DNA from 4 places in the Undibacterium sp. GW821-FHT07F11 genome. Region 3 is predicted to be linked to each of the others. Evidence: predicted binding sites of a transcription regulator. Region 3 holds the regulator's gene; each other region holds the start of a gene.
The links. The regulator sigma-54, encoded in region 3, starts transcription at its own class of promoters, with help from an activator protein. The targets are predictions, from matches to a motif close to TGGCANGNAANCTGCTTT.

Region 1 (4,646 bases), on a different contig from region 3:
TCGATAGGCTGGCAGGCAAGCTCATTGCCAGTTATTCCCAGGATGGCTTGCCGGGATTGACTGCAAAACTGAATGCACATCCGGCAGAGCAGGCAAGTTCGGAGTTTCGATTTTTCGGCAAGCACATTCGCTTTCAACATTTGCCTGCAAGCAGGCAATATGAATTGCAACTGCAATGCGGTTCATTCAACATCAATACTCTGCTGGATGCCAGACCTGCTGCGCCTTCCTTGCTGGCGGTGGGTGAGGTGCTGGGTGGCACTGTGCATGCAACCGTCAAATCGGCAGGCATGCAATTGACCGGCGAAGTACGTGTTGGTAGCCGTAGCTTCAGTCTGCAAAATGGTGTTGGCAGCTATGACCATAGCAATGGATTTCTGGCACGCGAAACAGGCTGGCGCTGGGCATCAGCACATGCGCTGGACATAGGTTTTAATTTGCAGGCAGGATATTTTTCCAGTCATGAAAATGCCCTGTGGCTGGATGGAAAGATTATTCCACTTGGCGCGGCACAATTTGACTTTGATGCCACTCAGGCCATGGCTGACTGGCATATCCATACCGATGATGGTTTGCTGGATGTGCATTTCCATCCCGAAGGTTTTCGCGCAGAAAACAAAAACCTCATCATCGCCAGCAGCCGTTACCTGCAACCCATAGGTGTCTTTAGTGGCTGGGTCAGGGCCAGCTTGGATGCACCCAAGCGGCAGATAGAAAACCTGGTGGGCGTAACGGAAGACCACTTTTCCAAATGGTAGTCGTCGGGTCTTAACACTTTTGGATCATCCCGCAATTCCAGAGTTATCCACCGCCTGAATATACTGTTGGCCTGCTAGCGCAATCGACCTATATAAGTCTGGTCGACCATGGCATTGTGATCCAGTACTGGCGCGGGCACATTGGCTATATTAAGCATGGGACTATCGTTCAGCCTGTTGCTGACCTGTTTTCTGACGACCAGTCTGTTGATTAGCGGATCGGCTGGTGGTGGCGCGACGAACAGGCCATCTTCACCAAAATAGATTTCATCAAGCTTTTGGCAGATTTCATGCAAGTCCTGATTCGGTAGTTCCAGCGCCAGATCCAGTATGGCGCGGCAATAGCCAGGATTAACGCGCATGTATTCTATGTCAGTGACGCGGCCATTTTGCCGCCGTAAAATCACGTGCAGTCTTGCCATGAGGGAGAAGGCAAGATTATCCGACATCGCATTCTGTATCTGGCTGCTGGTACTCATAAGATATGCTCCCCGTGAAGTTCAAGATCAAGTCCTTCTCTTTCCTGCTCATTGGTGACGCGCAAGCCTATGCTCACTTTGACCAGCCACAAAATCAGGGCAGTCATAGCGCCAGAATAAATCACCGTGACGATGACACCAAAGGCCTGGGTCACCAGGCTGCCGTCGACACCGCCTATGCTCTTCAATGCGAATACACCTGTCAGCAGCGCGCCGACTATGCCACCAATGGCATGCACGCCAAATACATCCAGTGAATCATCGTAGCCCCCCATGGATTTGAGAGAGGTCGCACCCCAGTAACATGCTACGCCAGCCACTGCGCCTATCACCAGCGCACCCGTCAGATCGACAAAACCGGATGCAGGTGTGATTGCCACCAGACCGGCGACCGCACCAGAGACTATGCCCAGCACCGATGGTTTGCCACGGCGCAGCCACTCCACGATCATCCATGCCAACGCGGACATCGCTGTTGCTACCTGTGTCACCAGCATGGCCAAACCGGCGCGGCCATCTGCTGCACCCGCAGAACCTGCATTGAAACCAAACCAGCCCACCCACAGCAGCGATGCGCCAATCGCAGTCAGCAATAAATTATGCGGTGGCATGGGTTCTTTACCAAAACCCAGGCGTGGTCCGATGATCAGGGCAGCTACCAGGCCAGATACACCAGCATTGATATGCACGACAGTTCCGCCAGCAAAATCCAGCACGCCGCGCGCTGCCAGCCAGCCTGCCGGTTCCCACACCCAGTGTGCGACTGGCACATATACCAGCAATGACCATAGCGTAATGAACAGTAGCAGCGCAGAAAATTTCATGCGTTCAGCAAAGGCACCGGTAATCAGCGCAGGGGTGATAATGGCGAACGTCATCTGGAACATCAGGAACACGCTTTCCGGTATCGTCGGTGCCAGTTGATGTACGCTGAGCTGCCCGGCTTCTTTCAAGAAGCTCACGCCATGTAGCATGAACCTGTCCATGCTGCCCAGATAAGGCGAACCCGCAGTGAATACCAGACTGTAACCCAGCACTACCCACAAGACCGTGACGATGCAGGTGGTCGCAAGGCTATGTGCCATCGTGCCCAGGGCATTTTTCTTGCGCACCATGCCGGTGTAAAACAGGGCCAGGCCGGGTATGGTCATCAGTAATACCAGTGCAGTCGAGGTCAGCATCCACGCGGTGTCGCCAGCGCTGATCTTGTCTGCGGCGATCATGCCAGGCTTGCTCATGGCCGGCGGGGCTACTGCAGCAAGCACAGGCGCAGTTGTAGTTGCTGCACTCACCGACGCAGTCACGGGGGATTCTGCCTGCGCATTGCAAGTGCCACTGCACAGCAAGAGACTGAAAGAGAGGAAGAGCAATAAGCTGGAGAGCACGCGTATTTTCATCAAGCTAGCCTTTTCAAAAAACATCGTCAATGACGTGGACTGTCACAGTGAAAATCGGAGTGCCTGCCATGTGCGCAGAGCGATCATGGCGGCGTGGCAAATGCTCGCGATAGCCCCGCTATCGCTGTGCTTTGTGCCTTGCCCTGATTCGCCGGGCACATGTCCCTCACTCTCGACTCCACTGTGACGGTTCACTGGCATGTGCAATGCAGCATTTTTCATGCCAAGGCTGATATCAGTGGATTTGTGTAACTGCGGGCTATTAAAGGGAAATATATTGCTTGTGATACCAGTCAGGGGAAATGGACGCACCAAAATGTAAGCAAATATTACCGTGCGGCATGAGTTTGCACGGACTGGGTGCTAAACCAGTTTTAAGCAATTTGTGCTATCCATAAAAAAACACCGCTTTGCGCAAAGGCTAAAGCGGCGTCTTGTTTTCAGCTTGCCAGATTACACTGGCAAGGCAATCTGGTGATCTACACTGAACTGGTAATCGCGGAACACATGTTCTGCGCTTAGCAATTCATAAGTGCCATCCGGCAGTTTGCGGGTCGTGTCTTTCAGACGGTAAGTCATTTGCCCACAAGTCCAGCAATTGAAGTTACGCATATGGGTGCACAGGCAAGTCTTGTCCATGACTGAGATTTTCTTGGCATCAGGGTGTGCTGCCACTTCACGGTTATACGATGTGATGTAGGCGCAGTTGCCATTGCCATCGAGCAGGTAGCCATAAGATTCACAACCTGGGCGTATGCCATCACCTATCGCTGGCGTATTCTTCAGCATGCGCATAGGGTAGCCTGTAGGCGAGATATTATTGACTTCGATGTCGCCTTCACTGGCCTTGAAATATTCCTGCTTCACATTGGCTGGTAAGCCGCACTCATTGGTGACGGTAAAGCGGGTTGCTACCTGTACCCCGGCAGCGCCGTTTTCCAGAAAGGACACGGCATCGCTACCGGTGAAAATACCACCAGCGGCAATCAGTGGAATATCCAGGTTTTCTGCCTTCAGGAACTGTACAATTTCAGTAATGATGGTTTGCAGATCATATTCTGCCCAGTCCATGCCAAAACCAAGATGGCCCCCAGCCAGCGGCCCTTCGACGATGACGTAGTCAGGAAGGCGATTCAGGCGGGAATTCTTGCGCAGGAACAACTGCAGCGCACGTACTGAAGAAACGATGATGCCCAGCTTGGCATCGCGGAAGCGCGGGTGATCAGCAATCAGGCCAAAAGAACCCAGATGCAAACCAGCGCTCATGGTGATGCCATCAATACCAGCATCGAGTGAAGACTCCAGACGCACCTTCAGGGTTTCGCGCGGGCCGTTCATGGTCAGTTTTTCCATGCAATTGACAAAGATCATGCCCTTGCCTTGCTTGGCTTCCATGGTCTTGCCTATGTGCAGTCGGGTTGCTTCTGCCAGTTGCTCGAGGTTGAACTTGACGTCAGTCTTGTCAGAGTTGTTAATATTGTATTTGTAGAATTTGGTTTTTTCCTTGACAAAGCTGGTGTCAAAACGACGGTCAGAGACATCCTGCACCATGGCATCAGAAATATGACCAACCCCGCCAAGACGTGCAGCAACCAGTGCCAGTTCAGCAGTGGAAATATCGACGCCCATGCCACCGATCATGATAGGAACCAGCTCATCTTTGCCCAGCTTCAGGCGGAAATCATCTACACGTTTCATTGTTATCCTTGACACATTTGCTCAAAAGTAAATCACGCGACGCTATATTTAGTACTCTCTCAATACTCGTAGTACTCTTACTCTACAGATACATATTGCATACTTCTTGTTATTTCTTGTTGATTCCAGGCTGCAAACCGGCAGTCGAACGAGATTGTAAGCCAGGGCTAGGCGCTATAGCTAAGATTATATTCTGTAAGAGAGGCAAATACCCAGGTGCAGGCCTTATCTCTTGCCATTTGACCAACGTAATTTAACCCAGGCAGCTTGTTGGCTTGCATTCAAGAAAGTCCAGGCGACCAGACGACTCTCTT
Region 2 (4,646 bases), 150 kb from region 3:
TGAGCGCAGCAACGCCGCCCAATAATAGAAATCCCTCTGCAAATTATCATTGCCACGCCCGCTTTCCTTGGCACCGTGAAACTTCACATCCAGTATCCGTGCGGTATTATCTGCGCGCTCTATGAAGGTACCCAGGCGGATAAAGTGTACCGCTTCATCCTTGAGCATGGTACCCAGCGTCACTCCACGCGATAAATGTGAGCGGTATTTCACCCATTCAAAAAACTGGCTGGGGTCGTTTTCCAGTATCGTGTCAGACAACCTGTCCTGCATGTCCAGCCAGGTGGCGTTCTGGGTTTCCCACACCTCGGTCGTCAGCGTACCACGTACTGCCCGCGCATTTTCCCGCGCCTCCTTCAGGCATGATGCAATCGAGGATGGATTCATCGGGTCACGGACCATGAAGTCCAGCACATCCTTCTTCGTCAGCAAACCATATTGATGGTCAAAGGCAGACTGCAATTCAGATATACCCAGCATGGCACGCCAGCCACGTTCAGCATCTTCGGCAGACTGTGGCAGCATTGAGGTCTGGATATTCACGTCCAGCATACGGGCAGTATTTTCTGCGCGCTCGGTATAGCGCGCCATCCAGAACAAATGATCAGCGGTACGGCTCAGCATGTATATTCTCCTGACTTAATTTTCAAGGATCCAGGTATCTTTCGTTCCGCCACCCTGTGAAGAATTCACCACCAGCGAACCCTCTTCCAAGGCCACCCGCGTCAAGCCGCCTGGTACCATGGAGATGGTTTTGCCAGACAAGACAAAGGGCCGCAAATCAATATGGCGCGGGGCGATGCCGCTTTCCACAAAGGTAGGGCAGGCCGACAATGCAAGCGTAGGCTGGGCAATATAACCATCAGGCTTGGCCAGCAAGCGCTGACGAAAATCTTCTATCTGCGCCTTGGTCGAAGCCGGGCCCACCAGCATGCCGTAACCGCCAGCACCATGCACTTCCTTGACCACCAGTTCACCGAGATTCGCCAGGGTATAAGACAGGTCTTCGGGTTTGCGGCACTGGTAGGTCGGCACGTTATTCAAGATCGGTTCTTCCGTCAGATAAAACTTGATCATGTCCGGCACGAAGGGGTAGATCGATTTATCATCAGCCACCCCCGTGCCTATCGCATTCGCAAGTGTCACGCGCCCAGCGCGATACACCGACAACAAGCCAGGCACACCCAGAGAAGAGTCGGGCCGGAAAGCCAGAGGATCAAGAAAATCATCATCAATACGGCGGTAAATCACATCCACCCGTTTAGGGCCACGTGTAGTACGCATGAAGACCGCATTGTCATTCACAAACAAATCCTGGCCCTCGACCAGTTCCACACCCATTTGCTGGGCCAGGAAGGCATGCTCAAAATAGGCCGAGTTATACATGCCCGGCGTCATGACCACCACGGTCGGGTTGTCCACCCCCATAGGGGCAACTGAGCGCAGGTTATCCAGCAACATGTCCGGATAATGATCAACCGGCGCAATCTTGTTACGTGCAAACAGCTCAGGAAAAAGCCGCATCATCATCTTGCGGTCTTCCAACATGTAAGACACGCCGGATGGCACGCGCAAGTTATCTTCCAGTACGTAGAACTCGCCCTCGCCAGCCCGCACAATATCCACACCCGCAATATGGGCATAAATGTCAGAAGCGACTGAAATACCCTGCATTTCAGGGCGATATTGGGCATTTTTATAGATCTGCTCAGCCGGGATGATGCCCGCCTTGATGATATTCTGCGCGTGATAAATATCATGGATGAACATGTTCAGCGCCTGTACCCGCTGCGCCAGGCCCTTTTGCAACTGCGCCCATTCACCCGCATGAATGATGCGCGGGATGATGTCAAACGGAATCAGTCTCTCCGTACCCGCATCGTCACCATACACGGCAAAGGTAATACCCACCCGGCGAAAACTCAGGTCAGCCTCTGCCCGCTTGCGTTTCAATCGTTCAGCCGGTTGCTGAGCCAGCCAGTTGCAAAACTCGCGATAATGTTCCCGCGTCAATTCTCCGCCCGCGCCACCCGATACAGCGGCATCATAGGCGTGCATTTCATTGAAAAACTTGGCCATGTTCTAGTCTCTTGGTTACGGTTCCAATACAGCATATCAAGAAACGTGCCAGATAACATTGTGGCTAACCGAAGCGTGGTTTTTTTGTCGTTGTCAGTCGATCAGGCAAACAAGAGTGGCTGAACCGACGATAGTACAATGTTCATTTTTTATCAAAGCTCAGGTCGTATGCCCAAAAAAATGCGAACACTACTATGTCTGTTGATGTTGTCAGCAGCTTGCCGCCTGGCCGTTTCTGAAGACAGCAATCAACAGGCATTGACGGGTTTGCCTCATATCGCACAAGCAGCGGATTCAGCCAAAAGCAGACTAGGCCAGCAGATTTTTTTTGATAAAAACCTGAGCCGCGACGGCACTATAAGTTGCGCCACTTGCCATCGGCCAGAGTTGGCTTTTAGCGATGGCAAAAAACTGGCAGAAGGCATCAAGGGACAAATCGGCACACGCAACACCCCCAGCCTCATCAATGCTGCGTTTAATCAAAGCCAGTTTTGGGATGGCCGCCGCAGCACGCTTGAATCCCAGGCCATCGATCCATTCTTAAATCCGCGTGAACATGGCCTGCAAGACCAGCAAGCCATCCTCACAGGTTTAAGCAAAGATCCAGCTTACCGAGCATTGTTACAGCAAGCCTATAACATCAAACCTGCGGCAATAAACCTCGAACAAGTTGCCAGCGCGCTGGCAAGTTTCGAACGCACTTTGGTAGCTGGCGACAGCCCGTTTGACCGCTATTATTTTCAGCAAGACAAATCCAGCATCAGCCCCGCAGCGCAACGCGGCCTGCAACTTTTCATGGGCAGTGCTCTATGTATCAACTGCCACAAGATAGATAAGACGCATGCCCTGTTTACCGATAATCAGTTCCATGGCCTGGGCGTGGGCTTTAAAAAGATCGAAGCCCGCCTGCCAGAACTGACGCAACGCCTGGCACGCGCACAAGAACAAAAAATCAGCCTGGACCAGGAAGTACTCAGCGATGAAGACATCGCAGAACTGGGCCGTTTTGCAGTCACCCTCAAGCCAGCAGACATCGCCAAATTCCGCACACCCAGCCTGCGCAACGTAGCACTGACCGCACCCTATATGCACGACGGCAGCGTTGCCACGCTGGAAGCCGCAGTCGAAATGGAGATTTATTACCGCAGCGCCGAATCACAAAAGCCGCTGATACTCACCCCTCTGGAAAAAGCTGACCTGGTTGAATTTTTAAAGTCACTGACCAGCGCACCCTTGCCCAAGCATCTTTCATCAGCCCCAGTGCGCAAATGATGCAGTACTGGCAGCAGTGAGGGGATGTATTAAATTACTGCCATATTTTTCATCAAAAGTCTTAATTTTTAAGGCAATAAAAGTAAAAAATAAATAAGTGGGCTTGCTCTCTTTGCATTATAGTTGTGCGGAATGCATGACTTTAATATAAATTAACTATTGCTCGTCCGTATTTTTACGGATTTCAGCCCTGATGCTGGCAGTAGGATGAAACGCAAAGGGATGAACAATGCAGCACCGGTTTTGCCTGAAACATGGCCTTGTACACTTGTTGGCAATTGTGTTGGCGGCATGGAGCATGGTCATCCAGCTTTTTGCAATGCGGCCTCAGCGGGCTTTGTGGCTGCTGGCATTTTGCCTGGGAAGTCATCTTGCATCGCCTGCACGGGCGGCTGATGTGCAATATGTGTATGACAATGTAGGACGGTTGGTTGGTACAGTCGCACCGGATGGCAGCAGTGTGCAATATAACTACGATGCGGTCGGTAACATTATTGGCATACAAAAAAATACAGCCACCACATTAGCGATTACCGAATTTGCCCCATCTGGCGGCGCAAGTGGCATCACAATTCAACTTTTTGGTAGCGGTTTTGATACTGTTGCCGCAAATAATAGTGTCAAGTTTAATGGCGTGTCTGCGACCGTTAATAGCGCGACTGCAAATTTGTTGATTGTGACAGTACCAGTTGGCGTTGTTACAGGAAAAATATCGGTCAGCAATGCCAACGGCAATGTGCTTAGTAATAAGGATTTTGTTGTCGGCGCATTAGCACCCCCAACCATTGCCAGTTTTACTCCCGTGTTGGGAGGTGTTGGTACTCCTGTAACGATATCCGGTAGCAATTTCCAAATAATCAAAGAATCGAATAAAACCAGTTTTGGTAATTTTGCTTCGACAGTAACTTCATCGACTGCTTCTAGCCTGGTTGCAAATGCACCGGGTTCGTCGTTGTCAGGCAAGATCACTGTTTCCACTCCGTACGGGAGTGCAGTAAGTGCAAATGATTTCTATGGCCTGCCTGCTGGGTGGCTAGCAGGCGATATTGGCTTTACCGGTCGTATTGCGGTGAATGGGCCTGCAATGCCGCTCACCACCACAGTGGCAGGAAAAAAAGCAATTGTCTTGTTTGATGGCGTAGCGCAACAGAGAGTGAGCCTGATGTCGATCGCAGGAACATTCGCAAGCAGTATTCCCACTACAATTTACAACCCCGATGGCAGTATGTTGATGGCTGCTACTGTGTATAACAGCGACTCAGTAGACCTGATAACTTTACCTGCCAATGGCACCT
Region 3 (4,646 bases):
GCATGAGCAGGCCAGGCTTCAGCAAAGAATCCTGTCACTTGTTCCGTCGTCACTTCAGCCAATGTCGCAGGTGACCAGCGTGGTGCATTGTCTTTGTCTACCACCAGGGCCCGCACGCCCTCAAGCACTTCACCATGCTTGAAGCAATGGCGTACCATGTTTCTTTCCATGCGCAGGCAGGCCGATACTGTCATACCTTTACTGCGGCGCAGTTGTTCCAGTGTGACTGACATCAGTAGTGGTGAACGCTTTTGCATGGTGGCCAGGGTCTGCTGGGCGAAGTCGCTGTTGTCTTGTTGTAGTTTTTCACAGATCGCAGTAACGCTATCGCCTGCGAAAATGTCGTTGATGATGGCGTGTTGTGCAGCCAGTTTGCTGGTGTCCGGTTTTGCCTGGTCTGCAAAAGCCGCAGCAAAATCGCGTATTACCAGATGCAAGTCTGTGGCCGTACTTTCACTGAGCAAATTCATCAGTGCAGGTATTTCAGTTGTGGGAATATAGACATCCGCCAGCCCTGCATAAATGGCATCCGCAGCGGTGATGATTTCACCAGTCAATCCCAGGTAAGTACCAATTTCACCATCAGTACGCGACAGGAAATAACCGCCGCCCACATCAGGGAAAAGACCAATATTCACTTCCGGCATCGCCATCTTGGTACGCTCCGTGACGATGCGCAAACGACAGTCTTCACCTGCTTGCGCAATACCCATGCCACCACCCATGACCACGCCATTCATCAGCGCGATATAGGGTTTTGGGTAGAAATGGATTAAATGATTTAAGGCATATTCCTCGGTGAAAAAATCTTCCAGCAGGGCCGAGTCACCTCTGGGTGTGGCAGTACCAACGTCATAGAAGAAACGGATATCACCACCAGCACAAAATGCCTTCTCGCTGCTGCTATGGATAAACACCGCACGCACATTCTGATCATCCTGCCAGGCCAGCAAGGTCGTCGTCAGCGCTCTTACCATATCGAGAGACAGCGAGTTCAGCGCTTTGGGCCTGTCCAGGGTGATATAGCCTATATTGTTCTTGACGGAGGTGAGGACAAATTCGCTCATAATGGTTGACTATGCAGGGTAGAGGATGAAGCTGCTATTTTAACTTTGTCAGGCTTGGTCGTCACGGGGTGTCTATGCTTATGAGGAAATAGCGTAAGGACTGCATGCTCGTTGCTGTTGTTTTTGACGTTAGCAGTTCCCATGTGTCGACGCCGTTTGTGCCGTACAGAAAATGGATTAAGAAGGACCGCTGTTTGAGCGAAGCGAGTTTCGGGCCTTCCCATTTTTTGTACAGCACAAACGGGAACCCCCTTCAGGGGGCGACGACGCCTGGGTCGCCTTTCTTTGAATACGTTCTTTGGCGACGCAAAGAAAGTATTTCGGCTGCCGGGCCGAGACCCGGCTTGTATCCACGGAGGGCAAACGTTTTAGTCAAAGTGCCACTTGCAACAAGAGCCACGGCATATAACGAACGCCGCTGGATTCCAGCTAAAAGCACGCTGGAATGACGGTTATTATGTGTACGGATTGTCGCAGGGCAATTCAATTAATGATTGAGGTAAATCATTAAATCAAAACCAATCACCCAACAAAAAGGACGCCTTCTAGCGTCCTTGTTTTGGATGTCCACAACCCTGTTCGGGTAAGGACTGGGGTCTTTATGAAGCCGATGCCGGATCAGGTATGTGCTTGATGGCGTCGTGCTGATGGTCTTGCATTTTATCTTTATGCTTGATGACCTGGCGATCCAGTTTGTCTACCAGTGCATCAATGGCTGCATACAGATCATGCGCCAGACTTTCAACGTGGATATCTTTACCGCTGATATGCAAATTAATGTCGGCTTTGTGTCGTTTTTCCTTTTCCCGGAGCTTGTCCACCGTCAGGATGACGGCGATATCAATGACCTGGTCGAAATGCCGCCTGATACGTTCTAGTTTGGTATGTACATATTCACGAATTGCAGGAGTTACTTCGACGTGGTGTCCACTGATGGTGAGATTCATACTGTGCTCCTATAGTGATGTTACTTGCTGTAACGATAAGCTCCTGGCATTTATTTGCCTTGAGCTAAATCATATATAGCAATTCAAACCGTGATTACAAGGACTGCTTACAAAGATTTACGCAAACTCACTGGGGGGATTTTGAGGGCTTCACGGTATTTGGCAACTGTCCGTCGGGCAATTACCATGCCCTGTTCACCCAGCATGTCTGCAATTTTGCTATCAGAGAGTGGGCTTTTCTGGTCTTCTGCTCCTATCAGCTGCTTGATGAGTGCACGTATCGCGGTGGAAGATGCTTCACCCCCTGTTTCCGTCGCGACATGGCTGCCGAAAAAGTACTTCAACTCAAACATGCCATGTGGGGTCAACATGTATTTTTGGGTTGTTACACGTGAGATAGTGCTCTCGTGTAATCCTAGTGTATCAGCAATTTCGCGCAAAACAAGGGGGCGCATGGCAACAGCACCGTGCGTGAAAAAATTGCGTTGCCTTTCGACTATCGCTTGTGCAACGCGCAATATGGTCTCGAAGCGTTGCCGCATATTCTTGATGAGCCAGCGTGCTTCCTGTAGTTGCGCACCCATGCCTGCCTCGCCGCGATTTTGCTTCATGATGTTGGCATACATACTGCTTACCCGCAGCCTGGGCATGACATCCTGATTCAGCATGACTTGCCAGCCGTTACCGGATTTTCTGACGATGACGTCTGGTACAACATAGTCAGATTCATCGGCAGCAAAAGCGATGCCGGGTCTGGGTTTGCACATACGGATGACCGTTTGTGCATCGCGCAAATCTTCGTCATCACAGTCGAGTATTTTCTTGAGTTTTGTGAAATCTCTTTGCGCAAATAAACTCAGTTGCGTTTCAACAATTTGCAACGCCAGCCTGCGCGTGACAAAAGCAATCTTGGGCAAGCGCCTGATTTGCAGTGCCAGGCATTCTGAAGGGCTGCGCGCACCAACACCGGCAGGGTCAAAGCTCTGCAGCATGTTCAGGGCAAAAGCCAGTTCTTCTGGTTCTACGAACAATTCCAGTGGCAAACTGGCATGTATTTCATCCAAGGTTTCAGTCAGGTAACCGTTGCTGTCAAGCGCATCTATCATCAGCTCGACCAGGGCTCGGTCACGCGGCTCGCGCAGGTTCAGGCGCATCTGTTCCAGCAGGTGTTCACGCAGGGTGACATGGGCTGCGCCCAGTTGTGGGCGGCCATCTTCATCATCGCCAGACTTGCTGCCATGCTGCACGTCATCAAAACCCCAGTCTTCTTCACTGGAGGTGGTGCTGTCATTGCTGATGACGGTTTCAGCATCAGCCGCCGCAGGTTCTGCAGACTTGTCGCTGTCGTCTCTTGCTGCGGGTGCTTCCATGCCAGCATCGGCAGAGGTGCTGCTGGTATTGATGGCACCGTCTGCCAGCAGGCGCACGGCGTGATCAAGTGGGTCATCGACGCGCTCCAGCATGGGATTGTCGGTCAGCAGCGTCTCCAGCTCCTGATGCAATTCCAGAGTCGATAACTGCAATAATCGTATTGATTGCTGCAATTGCGGCGTCAGGGCCAGATGTTGTGAGGTACGTAGTTGCAGGCTTTGTTTCATGATGATTCCCGTCACATCCGGAAGTGTTCTCCGAGATAAACGCGACGTACAGATTCATTTTGTATGATGTCGTCAGGCTTGCCACTGGCAAGTACCGCACCTTGGTTGATGATATAGGCGTGATCGCAGATGCCCAGGGTCTCGCGCACATTATGGTCGGTGATCAGCACACCGATGCCGCGTTCCTTGAGGAAGCGCACAATGCGTTGAATTTCGATGACGGCAATCGGGTCAACGCCAGCAAAGGGCTCATCCAGCAAAACAAAGCGTGGGTTGGTCGCCAGCGCGCGGGCAATTTCGACACGACGGCGTTCACCACCTGAGAGTGATAGTGCTTGGCTTTCACGTATCTTTTCTATCTGCAAATCTGCCAGCAGGGCATTGAGCCTTTGCTCAATTTTCTTGGCACCGAGATATTTGCCTTCACTGTCTTTTTGCAATTCGAGTACGGCGCGGATATTGTCTTCCACCGTCAGTTTGCGGAATACCGAAGCTTCCTGGGGCAGGTAAGACAGACCCAGTACTGCACGCTCATGGATAGGCAGTTGCGAGATATTCACGTCATCAATCGTGATATCCCCGGCGTCGGAAGGCACCAGGCCCACGATCATGTAAAACGAGGTGGTCTTGCCTGCGCCATTCGGCCCCAGCAAACCCACCACCTCGCCACTTTTCAATAGCAGGGAAACATCGCGCACCACCTGGCGCGCGCCATAGCGCTTTTGCAGGCCCTTGACGAGCAAGGTGCTGCTGGACTGTGCTGTCATCTTAATTAGCCTGTTTTTCTGGTTTTGGTTGCAAGATGATTTTCAGGCTGCCAGAGCCATCCACATGCTGGCCACTGGTCGAATTGGTGCCGATGAAAAAGTCATTTTTGCTGTCGTAAGACAGGTATTCGCCTTCCTGTTCCTGGGTGACCCGTTTACCTTCCAGGTAGCGCACCTTGGCCTTGGAAATGAACTTGACGATTTCTGTACTCTGATTGTATTCAGCGCGGTCAGCCTCACCATCCACCCACAGGTCCGGGCCGCCAT
Region 4 (4,646 bases), on a different contig from region 3:
GCACTTTTGGTGCCGCCACTTTGCCACACCCTTATTTAAGGTAGTGGTATCAGTATCCGGAAATCCGTACATCCTGGCCGGCTCTCACATTCGATGACACCCATATGTTGTTCAACGAAAGTCTGTGCCAGCGTCAACCCCAAACCGCTACCGCCTTCCTTGCCTGATACCAGGGGGTAGAAAATACGATTGCGAATCTCAGGTGGGATGCCCGGACCGTTATCTATGATATGCAAGTCTAATGCCAGCCTGTAACGAACCTTGGCCAAGGTGATCTGGCGCACCACGCGCGACTTGAAAGTCAGCACGGCGTCACCCTGTTTGATTCTGTCATTCAGGGCTTGCGCCGCATTGTGGGCGATGTTCAGGACGGTTTGTATCAGTTGTTCTTTGTCACCACGAAATTCAGGTATCGATAAGTCATAGTCGCGCCCTATCGTCAGCCCCTGCGGGAATTCTGCGACTATCAGGCTGCGCACCCGCTCACACACTTCATGGATATTCACGTCACCAACGATATGTGGCAAACGATGCGGTGCCAACAGGCGATCCACCAGGGTCTGCAACCTGTCCGCTTCCTTGATGATGACCTGGGTATATTCACGCAATTCACGCAGGTGGCGCTCGGGCAATTCCAGCTCCAGCAGTTGCGCTGCCCCGCGTATGCCACCGAGAGGATTCTTGATTTCGTGCGCCAGATTGCGGATCAATTCTTTGTTGGCCTTGCTCTGGTCGAGCATGCGCTCTTCCCTGTCGAGCTTGAGTTGCTGCACGTTTTCACGCAGCTCTATCAGTACCGGCGTCTCGGGATTATCGAGTGCAGTGACTATGCTGTGCACATGCAAAGCATCCCGCCCCGCCCGCTCCAGCGTCAAGTCCTGGCGCTTGTCAGCGAACTGATGGGCAACTGCCTGATGGAAGACTGCAGTCAATTCCTGGCCGTTCAGGAACAGGTCGGTCAGCTTCAAATGCGTCAGTGATTTGAAGGATGAGTCGAGCAGGTTTTCAGCAGCAGCATTGGCAAATAAAATGCATCCTTCGGCATCCAGCACAATCACGGCTGAAGTCAGCAAGTCCAGGCCAGCAAATGAGGTAAGTGGAGTTTTCACAACTTGTCCATAAAAAAAGGCCGCACAGAGCGACCTTTACGCAAGCATCATGCCCGAACAGCATATTTGCCGTTCACACTGGCAACTTATTTTGCATTAGCAATTTCACGTTTCAGTGCTTCTATGTTTTTTTCGGTGCGGCTGATGTCTTCTTTCATCAAATTGGTGCGTTCCTGATATTTGGCGAAATTTCTTTCATCACCACGGCGCTCCGGCTCACCATTATTGTATTCCTTCTTGATGTTCGCCAGTTTTTGTTCTTCTGTCTTCAATTCATCCTGCAAAATCTGTTTGCGGTCAGAATCCCTTGCTTTTTGCGTGCTGTCATCTACTTTGGGGAAATCGCTGGGGCTACTGGCTGGCTTGCCCTGGGGCTTTTTGCCAGCAGCGGGTGCTGTCGGAGTGGGAATAACTGTAATGCCTTGCAAATCGACTTTCTTGCAACCTTTGACGGCACCAGTGTTCTTGTATTCTTTTTTGCCATTATCGTCGACGCACAGATACACCTCAGCCTGTGCATGCGCATAGGCTTGCACGCCAATAAAGAGAAGTAATCCTGACAAGAGTCGGTTCATAAATAAGCAATATTCATTGATAGACTGTAAGTGTATGTCATGCAGCCGTGCAACACAATTACGAACAAATTAGCATTTGTAACAAAAAAAGCGGGGTTGCCCCCGCTTTTTCGTGTTTTACCCTGATTACAGAGAGTAATTACAGAGAATAATACATGTCGAATTCAACTGGATGAGTTGTCATGCGGAAGCGTTGTACTTCTTGCATTTTCAAATCAATGTAGGCATCGATCATGCTGTCGCTGAATACACCGCCACGTGTCAGGAACTCGCGGTCTTTGTTCAGCGCGTCCAGTGCTTCTTCCAAAGATGCGCACACTGTAGGGATCAATGCATCTTCTTCTGGTGGCAAATGGTACAGATCTTTGCTGGCAGCTTCACCAGGATGGATCTTGTTCTGTACGCCGTCCAGACCCGCCATCATCAGTGCAGAAAAGCACAGGTATGGGTTAGCCAGTGGATCAGGGAAACGTGTTTCAATACGGCGGCCTTTTGGATTGGCAACATAAGGAATACGGATGGAAGCAGAACGGTTACGTGCAGAGTAAGCCAGTTTTACTGGAGCTTCATAGCCTGGAACCAGACGCTTGTATGAGTTGGTACCTGGGTTAGTAATCGCATTCAATGCTTTAGCATGCTTGATGATACCGCCGATGTAGTACAGGGCGAAATCAGACAAACCAGCATAGCCGTCGCCAGCAAACAGGTTTTTGCCATCTTTCCAGATGGATTGATGCACGTGCATGCCAGAACCGTTGTCGCCAACGATAGGTTTAGGCATGAAAGTCGCTGTCTTGCCATATGTATGGGCAACGTTCCAAACCACGTACTTCAGGTTTTGTGTCCAGTCAGCGCGTTCGACCAGAGTAGAGAACTTGGTGCCGATCTCATTTTGACCAGCGCCAGCCACTTCATGGTGATGCACTTCAACCGGGATACCCAGGGATTCCAGGATCAGGCACATTTCAGAACGCATGTCCTGGAAGCTGTCGACCGGAGGAACCGGGAAGTAACCGCCTTTAACCGTTGGACGGTGACCGGTATTGCCACCTTCCAGTTTTTCGCCTGTAGTCCAGGAAGCTTCGTCAGAATCAATCTTGACGAAACAGCCAGACATATCCACTTTCCAGCGCACGCTGTCAAAAATGAAAAATTCTGGTTCCGGGCCAAAGTAAGCTGTATCACCAATGCCTGAGGATTTCAAATAAGCTTCAGCACGTTTCGCGATGGAACGTGGGTCACGGTCGTAACCTTTGCCATCAGATGGCTCGATCACGTCACATTGCATGAACAATGTGGTTTCTTCAAAAAATGGATCAATGTTGGCAGTAGATGGATCAGGCATCAACAACATGTCGGATGCTTCAATGCCTTTCCAGCCAGCGATGGACGAGCCGTCGAATGCGTGGCCAGATTCGAATTTATCGATGTCGAACTGGGAAATTGGAACAGTTACGTGCTGTTCTTTGCCTCGGGTATCAGCAAAGCGAAAATCAACGAATTTGACTTCGTTATCTTTCGCCATTTTCAAGACTTCTGCGGCTGTCATTGCCATGTGAAACTCCTCTGAGAGCTAAAAATAAATTCGGAAATTGCTGAGTGTTGCACCTGCCAGTTTTGTGCAATATTGACCAACAAACAAACCTTGCATTATTGATCTTATTAATGACCTTATTAACATCGACATTAAGCTGGCGGCTCAACTCACCGGGGATAATAGCAGAAACCATGCCATCGTCCAGATCAGTCACATATAAATTCGAATTTTGTTAAATGCTTGTTTTTGTGGCGTTTTCTCTGCCAAAAACACAGTACCTTGGCATTATATAAACTCCATGCGCGCACCAAAATAACGCAAAACAATTTTAAATTACTATTTTGGTGCGTTTTTTAATTTTTAGAATCAATTTGCATTATTTTGGTGCGCGCAAAGTGTCGATTGCATCGCGCCTATTGAGTACATGCAATTGAAGCAATTAAGCTAAATACTCAATTGGCAATATTGACCAAAATCAACATTCTTTGGTATTTCTCTATATGCGACTCACTCTCATTTAGACTGTGATGGTATTTCAGGTGGCGATGCCCCCGCCTGCATCTTAAACAGTTATGGACCAGTGCACGGGCGTTCGCTCCCATACCCAAATCTCATTATGTCGCCTCACCCTTACCTGCGCAAACCCATGCTGTTTGCCCTGCTCACCTTCGCGCTGACAATATTGGCAAGCGCCGCCATCATCGTCAAACTGGACGAAGGTGCAAAGCAGGAAGAACGCCAGCTTGCTTACGATCTGGCACGCTCACAAGCGGTCAACCTGCAAAACAATATGTATAGCGCGTTATCAGCAAGCTATGCACTGGCTGCCATGGTTGCTGACAGCAATGGCCGGGTACGGCACTTTGGACGTTTTGCAGACAATATTCTGCAGTATCATCCGCAAATTGCCGCTTTGTATCTTGCTCCAGACGGCATCACCAGTGAAGTCGCACCAATAGAATGGCGCAATGACGGTCTGGGAATAGACCTGCTGGCCGATCCCATACGCAAAGCTGAGGCGCAACTCGCCAAGGACAGCCACCATCTGACACTTGCGGGGCCACTCCCCCTTACTAATGGCAGCACTGGCATCATAGCCCGCCTGCCCGTCTATCTTGAAGACCCCATCGACGCAAACAAAGCGCCTCAATTCTGGGGCCTGATCTCGGCTGCCATTGATCTGAAAACCCTGCTTGCCGACACCGGGTTGTCAAAACTAAACGAACGGGGTTATGACTATGAATTGTCGCGCGTTCATCCGGGTACACGGCTCAGGCAAGTTATAGAAAAGTCAGATGGATTTACAACAACAAATTACCTCCGCTATGCAATCAAATTGCCAAATGCAGAATGGACACTAGAGCTATCACCAAAAAACTCTGTCATCCAGAACAAACCACTACTACTTTACAACAGCGTAGGGCT

Region 1: AC07OI_RS00270 (ammonium transporter) is a predicted target of sigma-54. The motif match lies at 2,843-2,860, and genes of this name have one in related genera.
Region 2: AC07OI_RS26915 (circularly permuted type 2 ATP-grasp protein) is a predicted target of sigma-54. The motif match lies at 2,113-2,130, and genes of this name have one in related genera.
Region 4: glnA (type I glutamate--ammonia ligase) is a predicted target of sigma-54. The motif match lies at 3,401-3,418, and genes of this name have one in related genera.

What each region holds. Positions count from the first base shown of each region.
Region 1 covers NZ_JBWKQH010000001.1:69,070-73,715, reverse strand. Annotated here, with positions in the region: gene AC07OI_RS00280 (DUF2804 domain-containing protein) at 1-758, shown strand, start outside; gene AC07OI_RS00275 (hypothetical protein) at 833-1,237, opposite strand; gene AC07OI_RS00270 (ammonium transporter) at 1,234-2,634, opposite strand; gene AC07OI_RS00265 (nitronate monooxygenase) at 3,088-4,332, opposite strand; gene rlmF (23S rRNA (adenine(1618)-N(6))-methyltransferase RlmF) at 4,558-4,646, opposite strand, start outside.
Region 2 covers NZ_JBWKQH010000012.1:207,058-211,703, forward strand. Annotated here, with positions in the region: gene AC07OI_RS26910 (alpha-E domain-containing protein) at 1-624, opposite strand, end outside; gene AC07OI_RS26915 (circularly permuted type 2 ATP-grasp protein) at 640-2,079, opposite strand; gene AC07OI_RS26920 (cytochrome-c peroxidase) at 2,260-3,351, shown strand; gene AC07OI_RS26925 (IPT/TIG domain-containing protein) at 3,581-4,646, shown strand, end outside.
Region 3 covers NZ_JBWKQH010000012.1:53,134-57,779, forward strand. Annotated here, with positions in the region: gene AC07OI_RS26240 (enoyl-CoA hydratase/isomerase family protein) at 1-1,067, opposite strand, end outside; gene hpf (ribosome hibernation-promoting factor, HPF/YfiA family) at 1,667-2,014, opposite strand; gene AC07OI_RS26250 (RNA polymerase factor sigma-54) at 2,122-3,612, opposite strand; gene lptB (LPS export ABC transporter ATP-binding protein) at 3,624-4,379, opposite strand; gene lptA (lipopolysaccharide transport periplasmic protein LptA) at 4,381-4,646, opposite strand, start outside.
Region 4 covers NZ_JBWKQH010000016.1:28,332-32,977, reverse strand. Annotated here, with positions in the region: gene glnL (nitrogen regulation protein NR(II)) at 36-1,109, opposite strand; gene AC07OI_RS29055 (DUF4124 domain-containing protein) at 1,196-1,672, opposite strand; gene glnA (type I glutamate--ammonia ligase) at 1,824-3,239, opposite strand; gene AC07OI_RS29045 (EAL domain-containing protein) at 3,838-4,646, shown strand, end outside.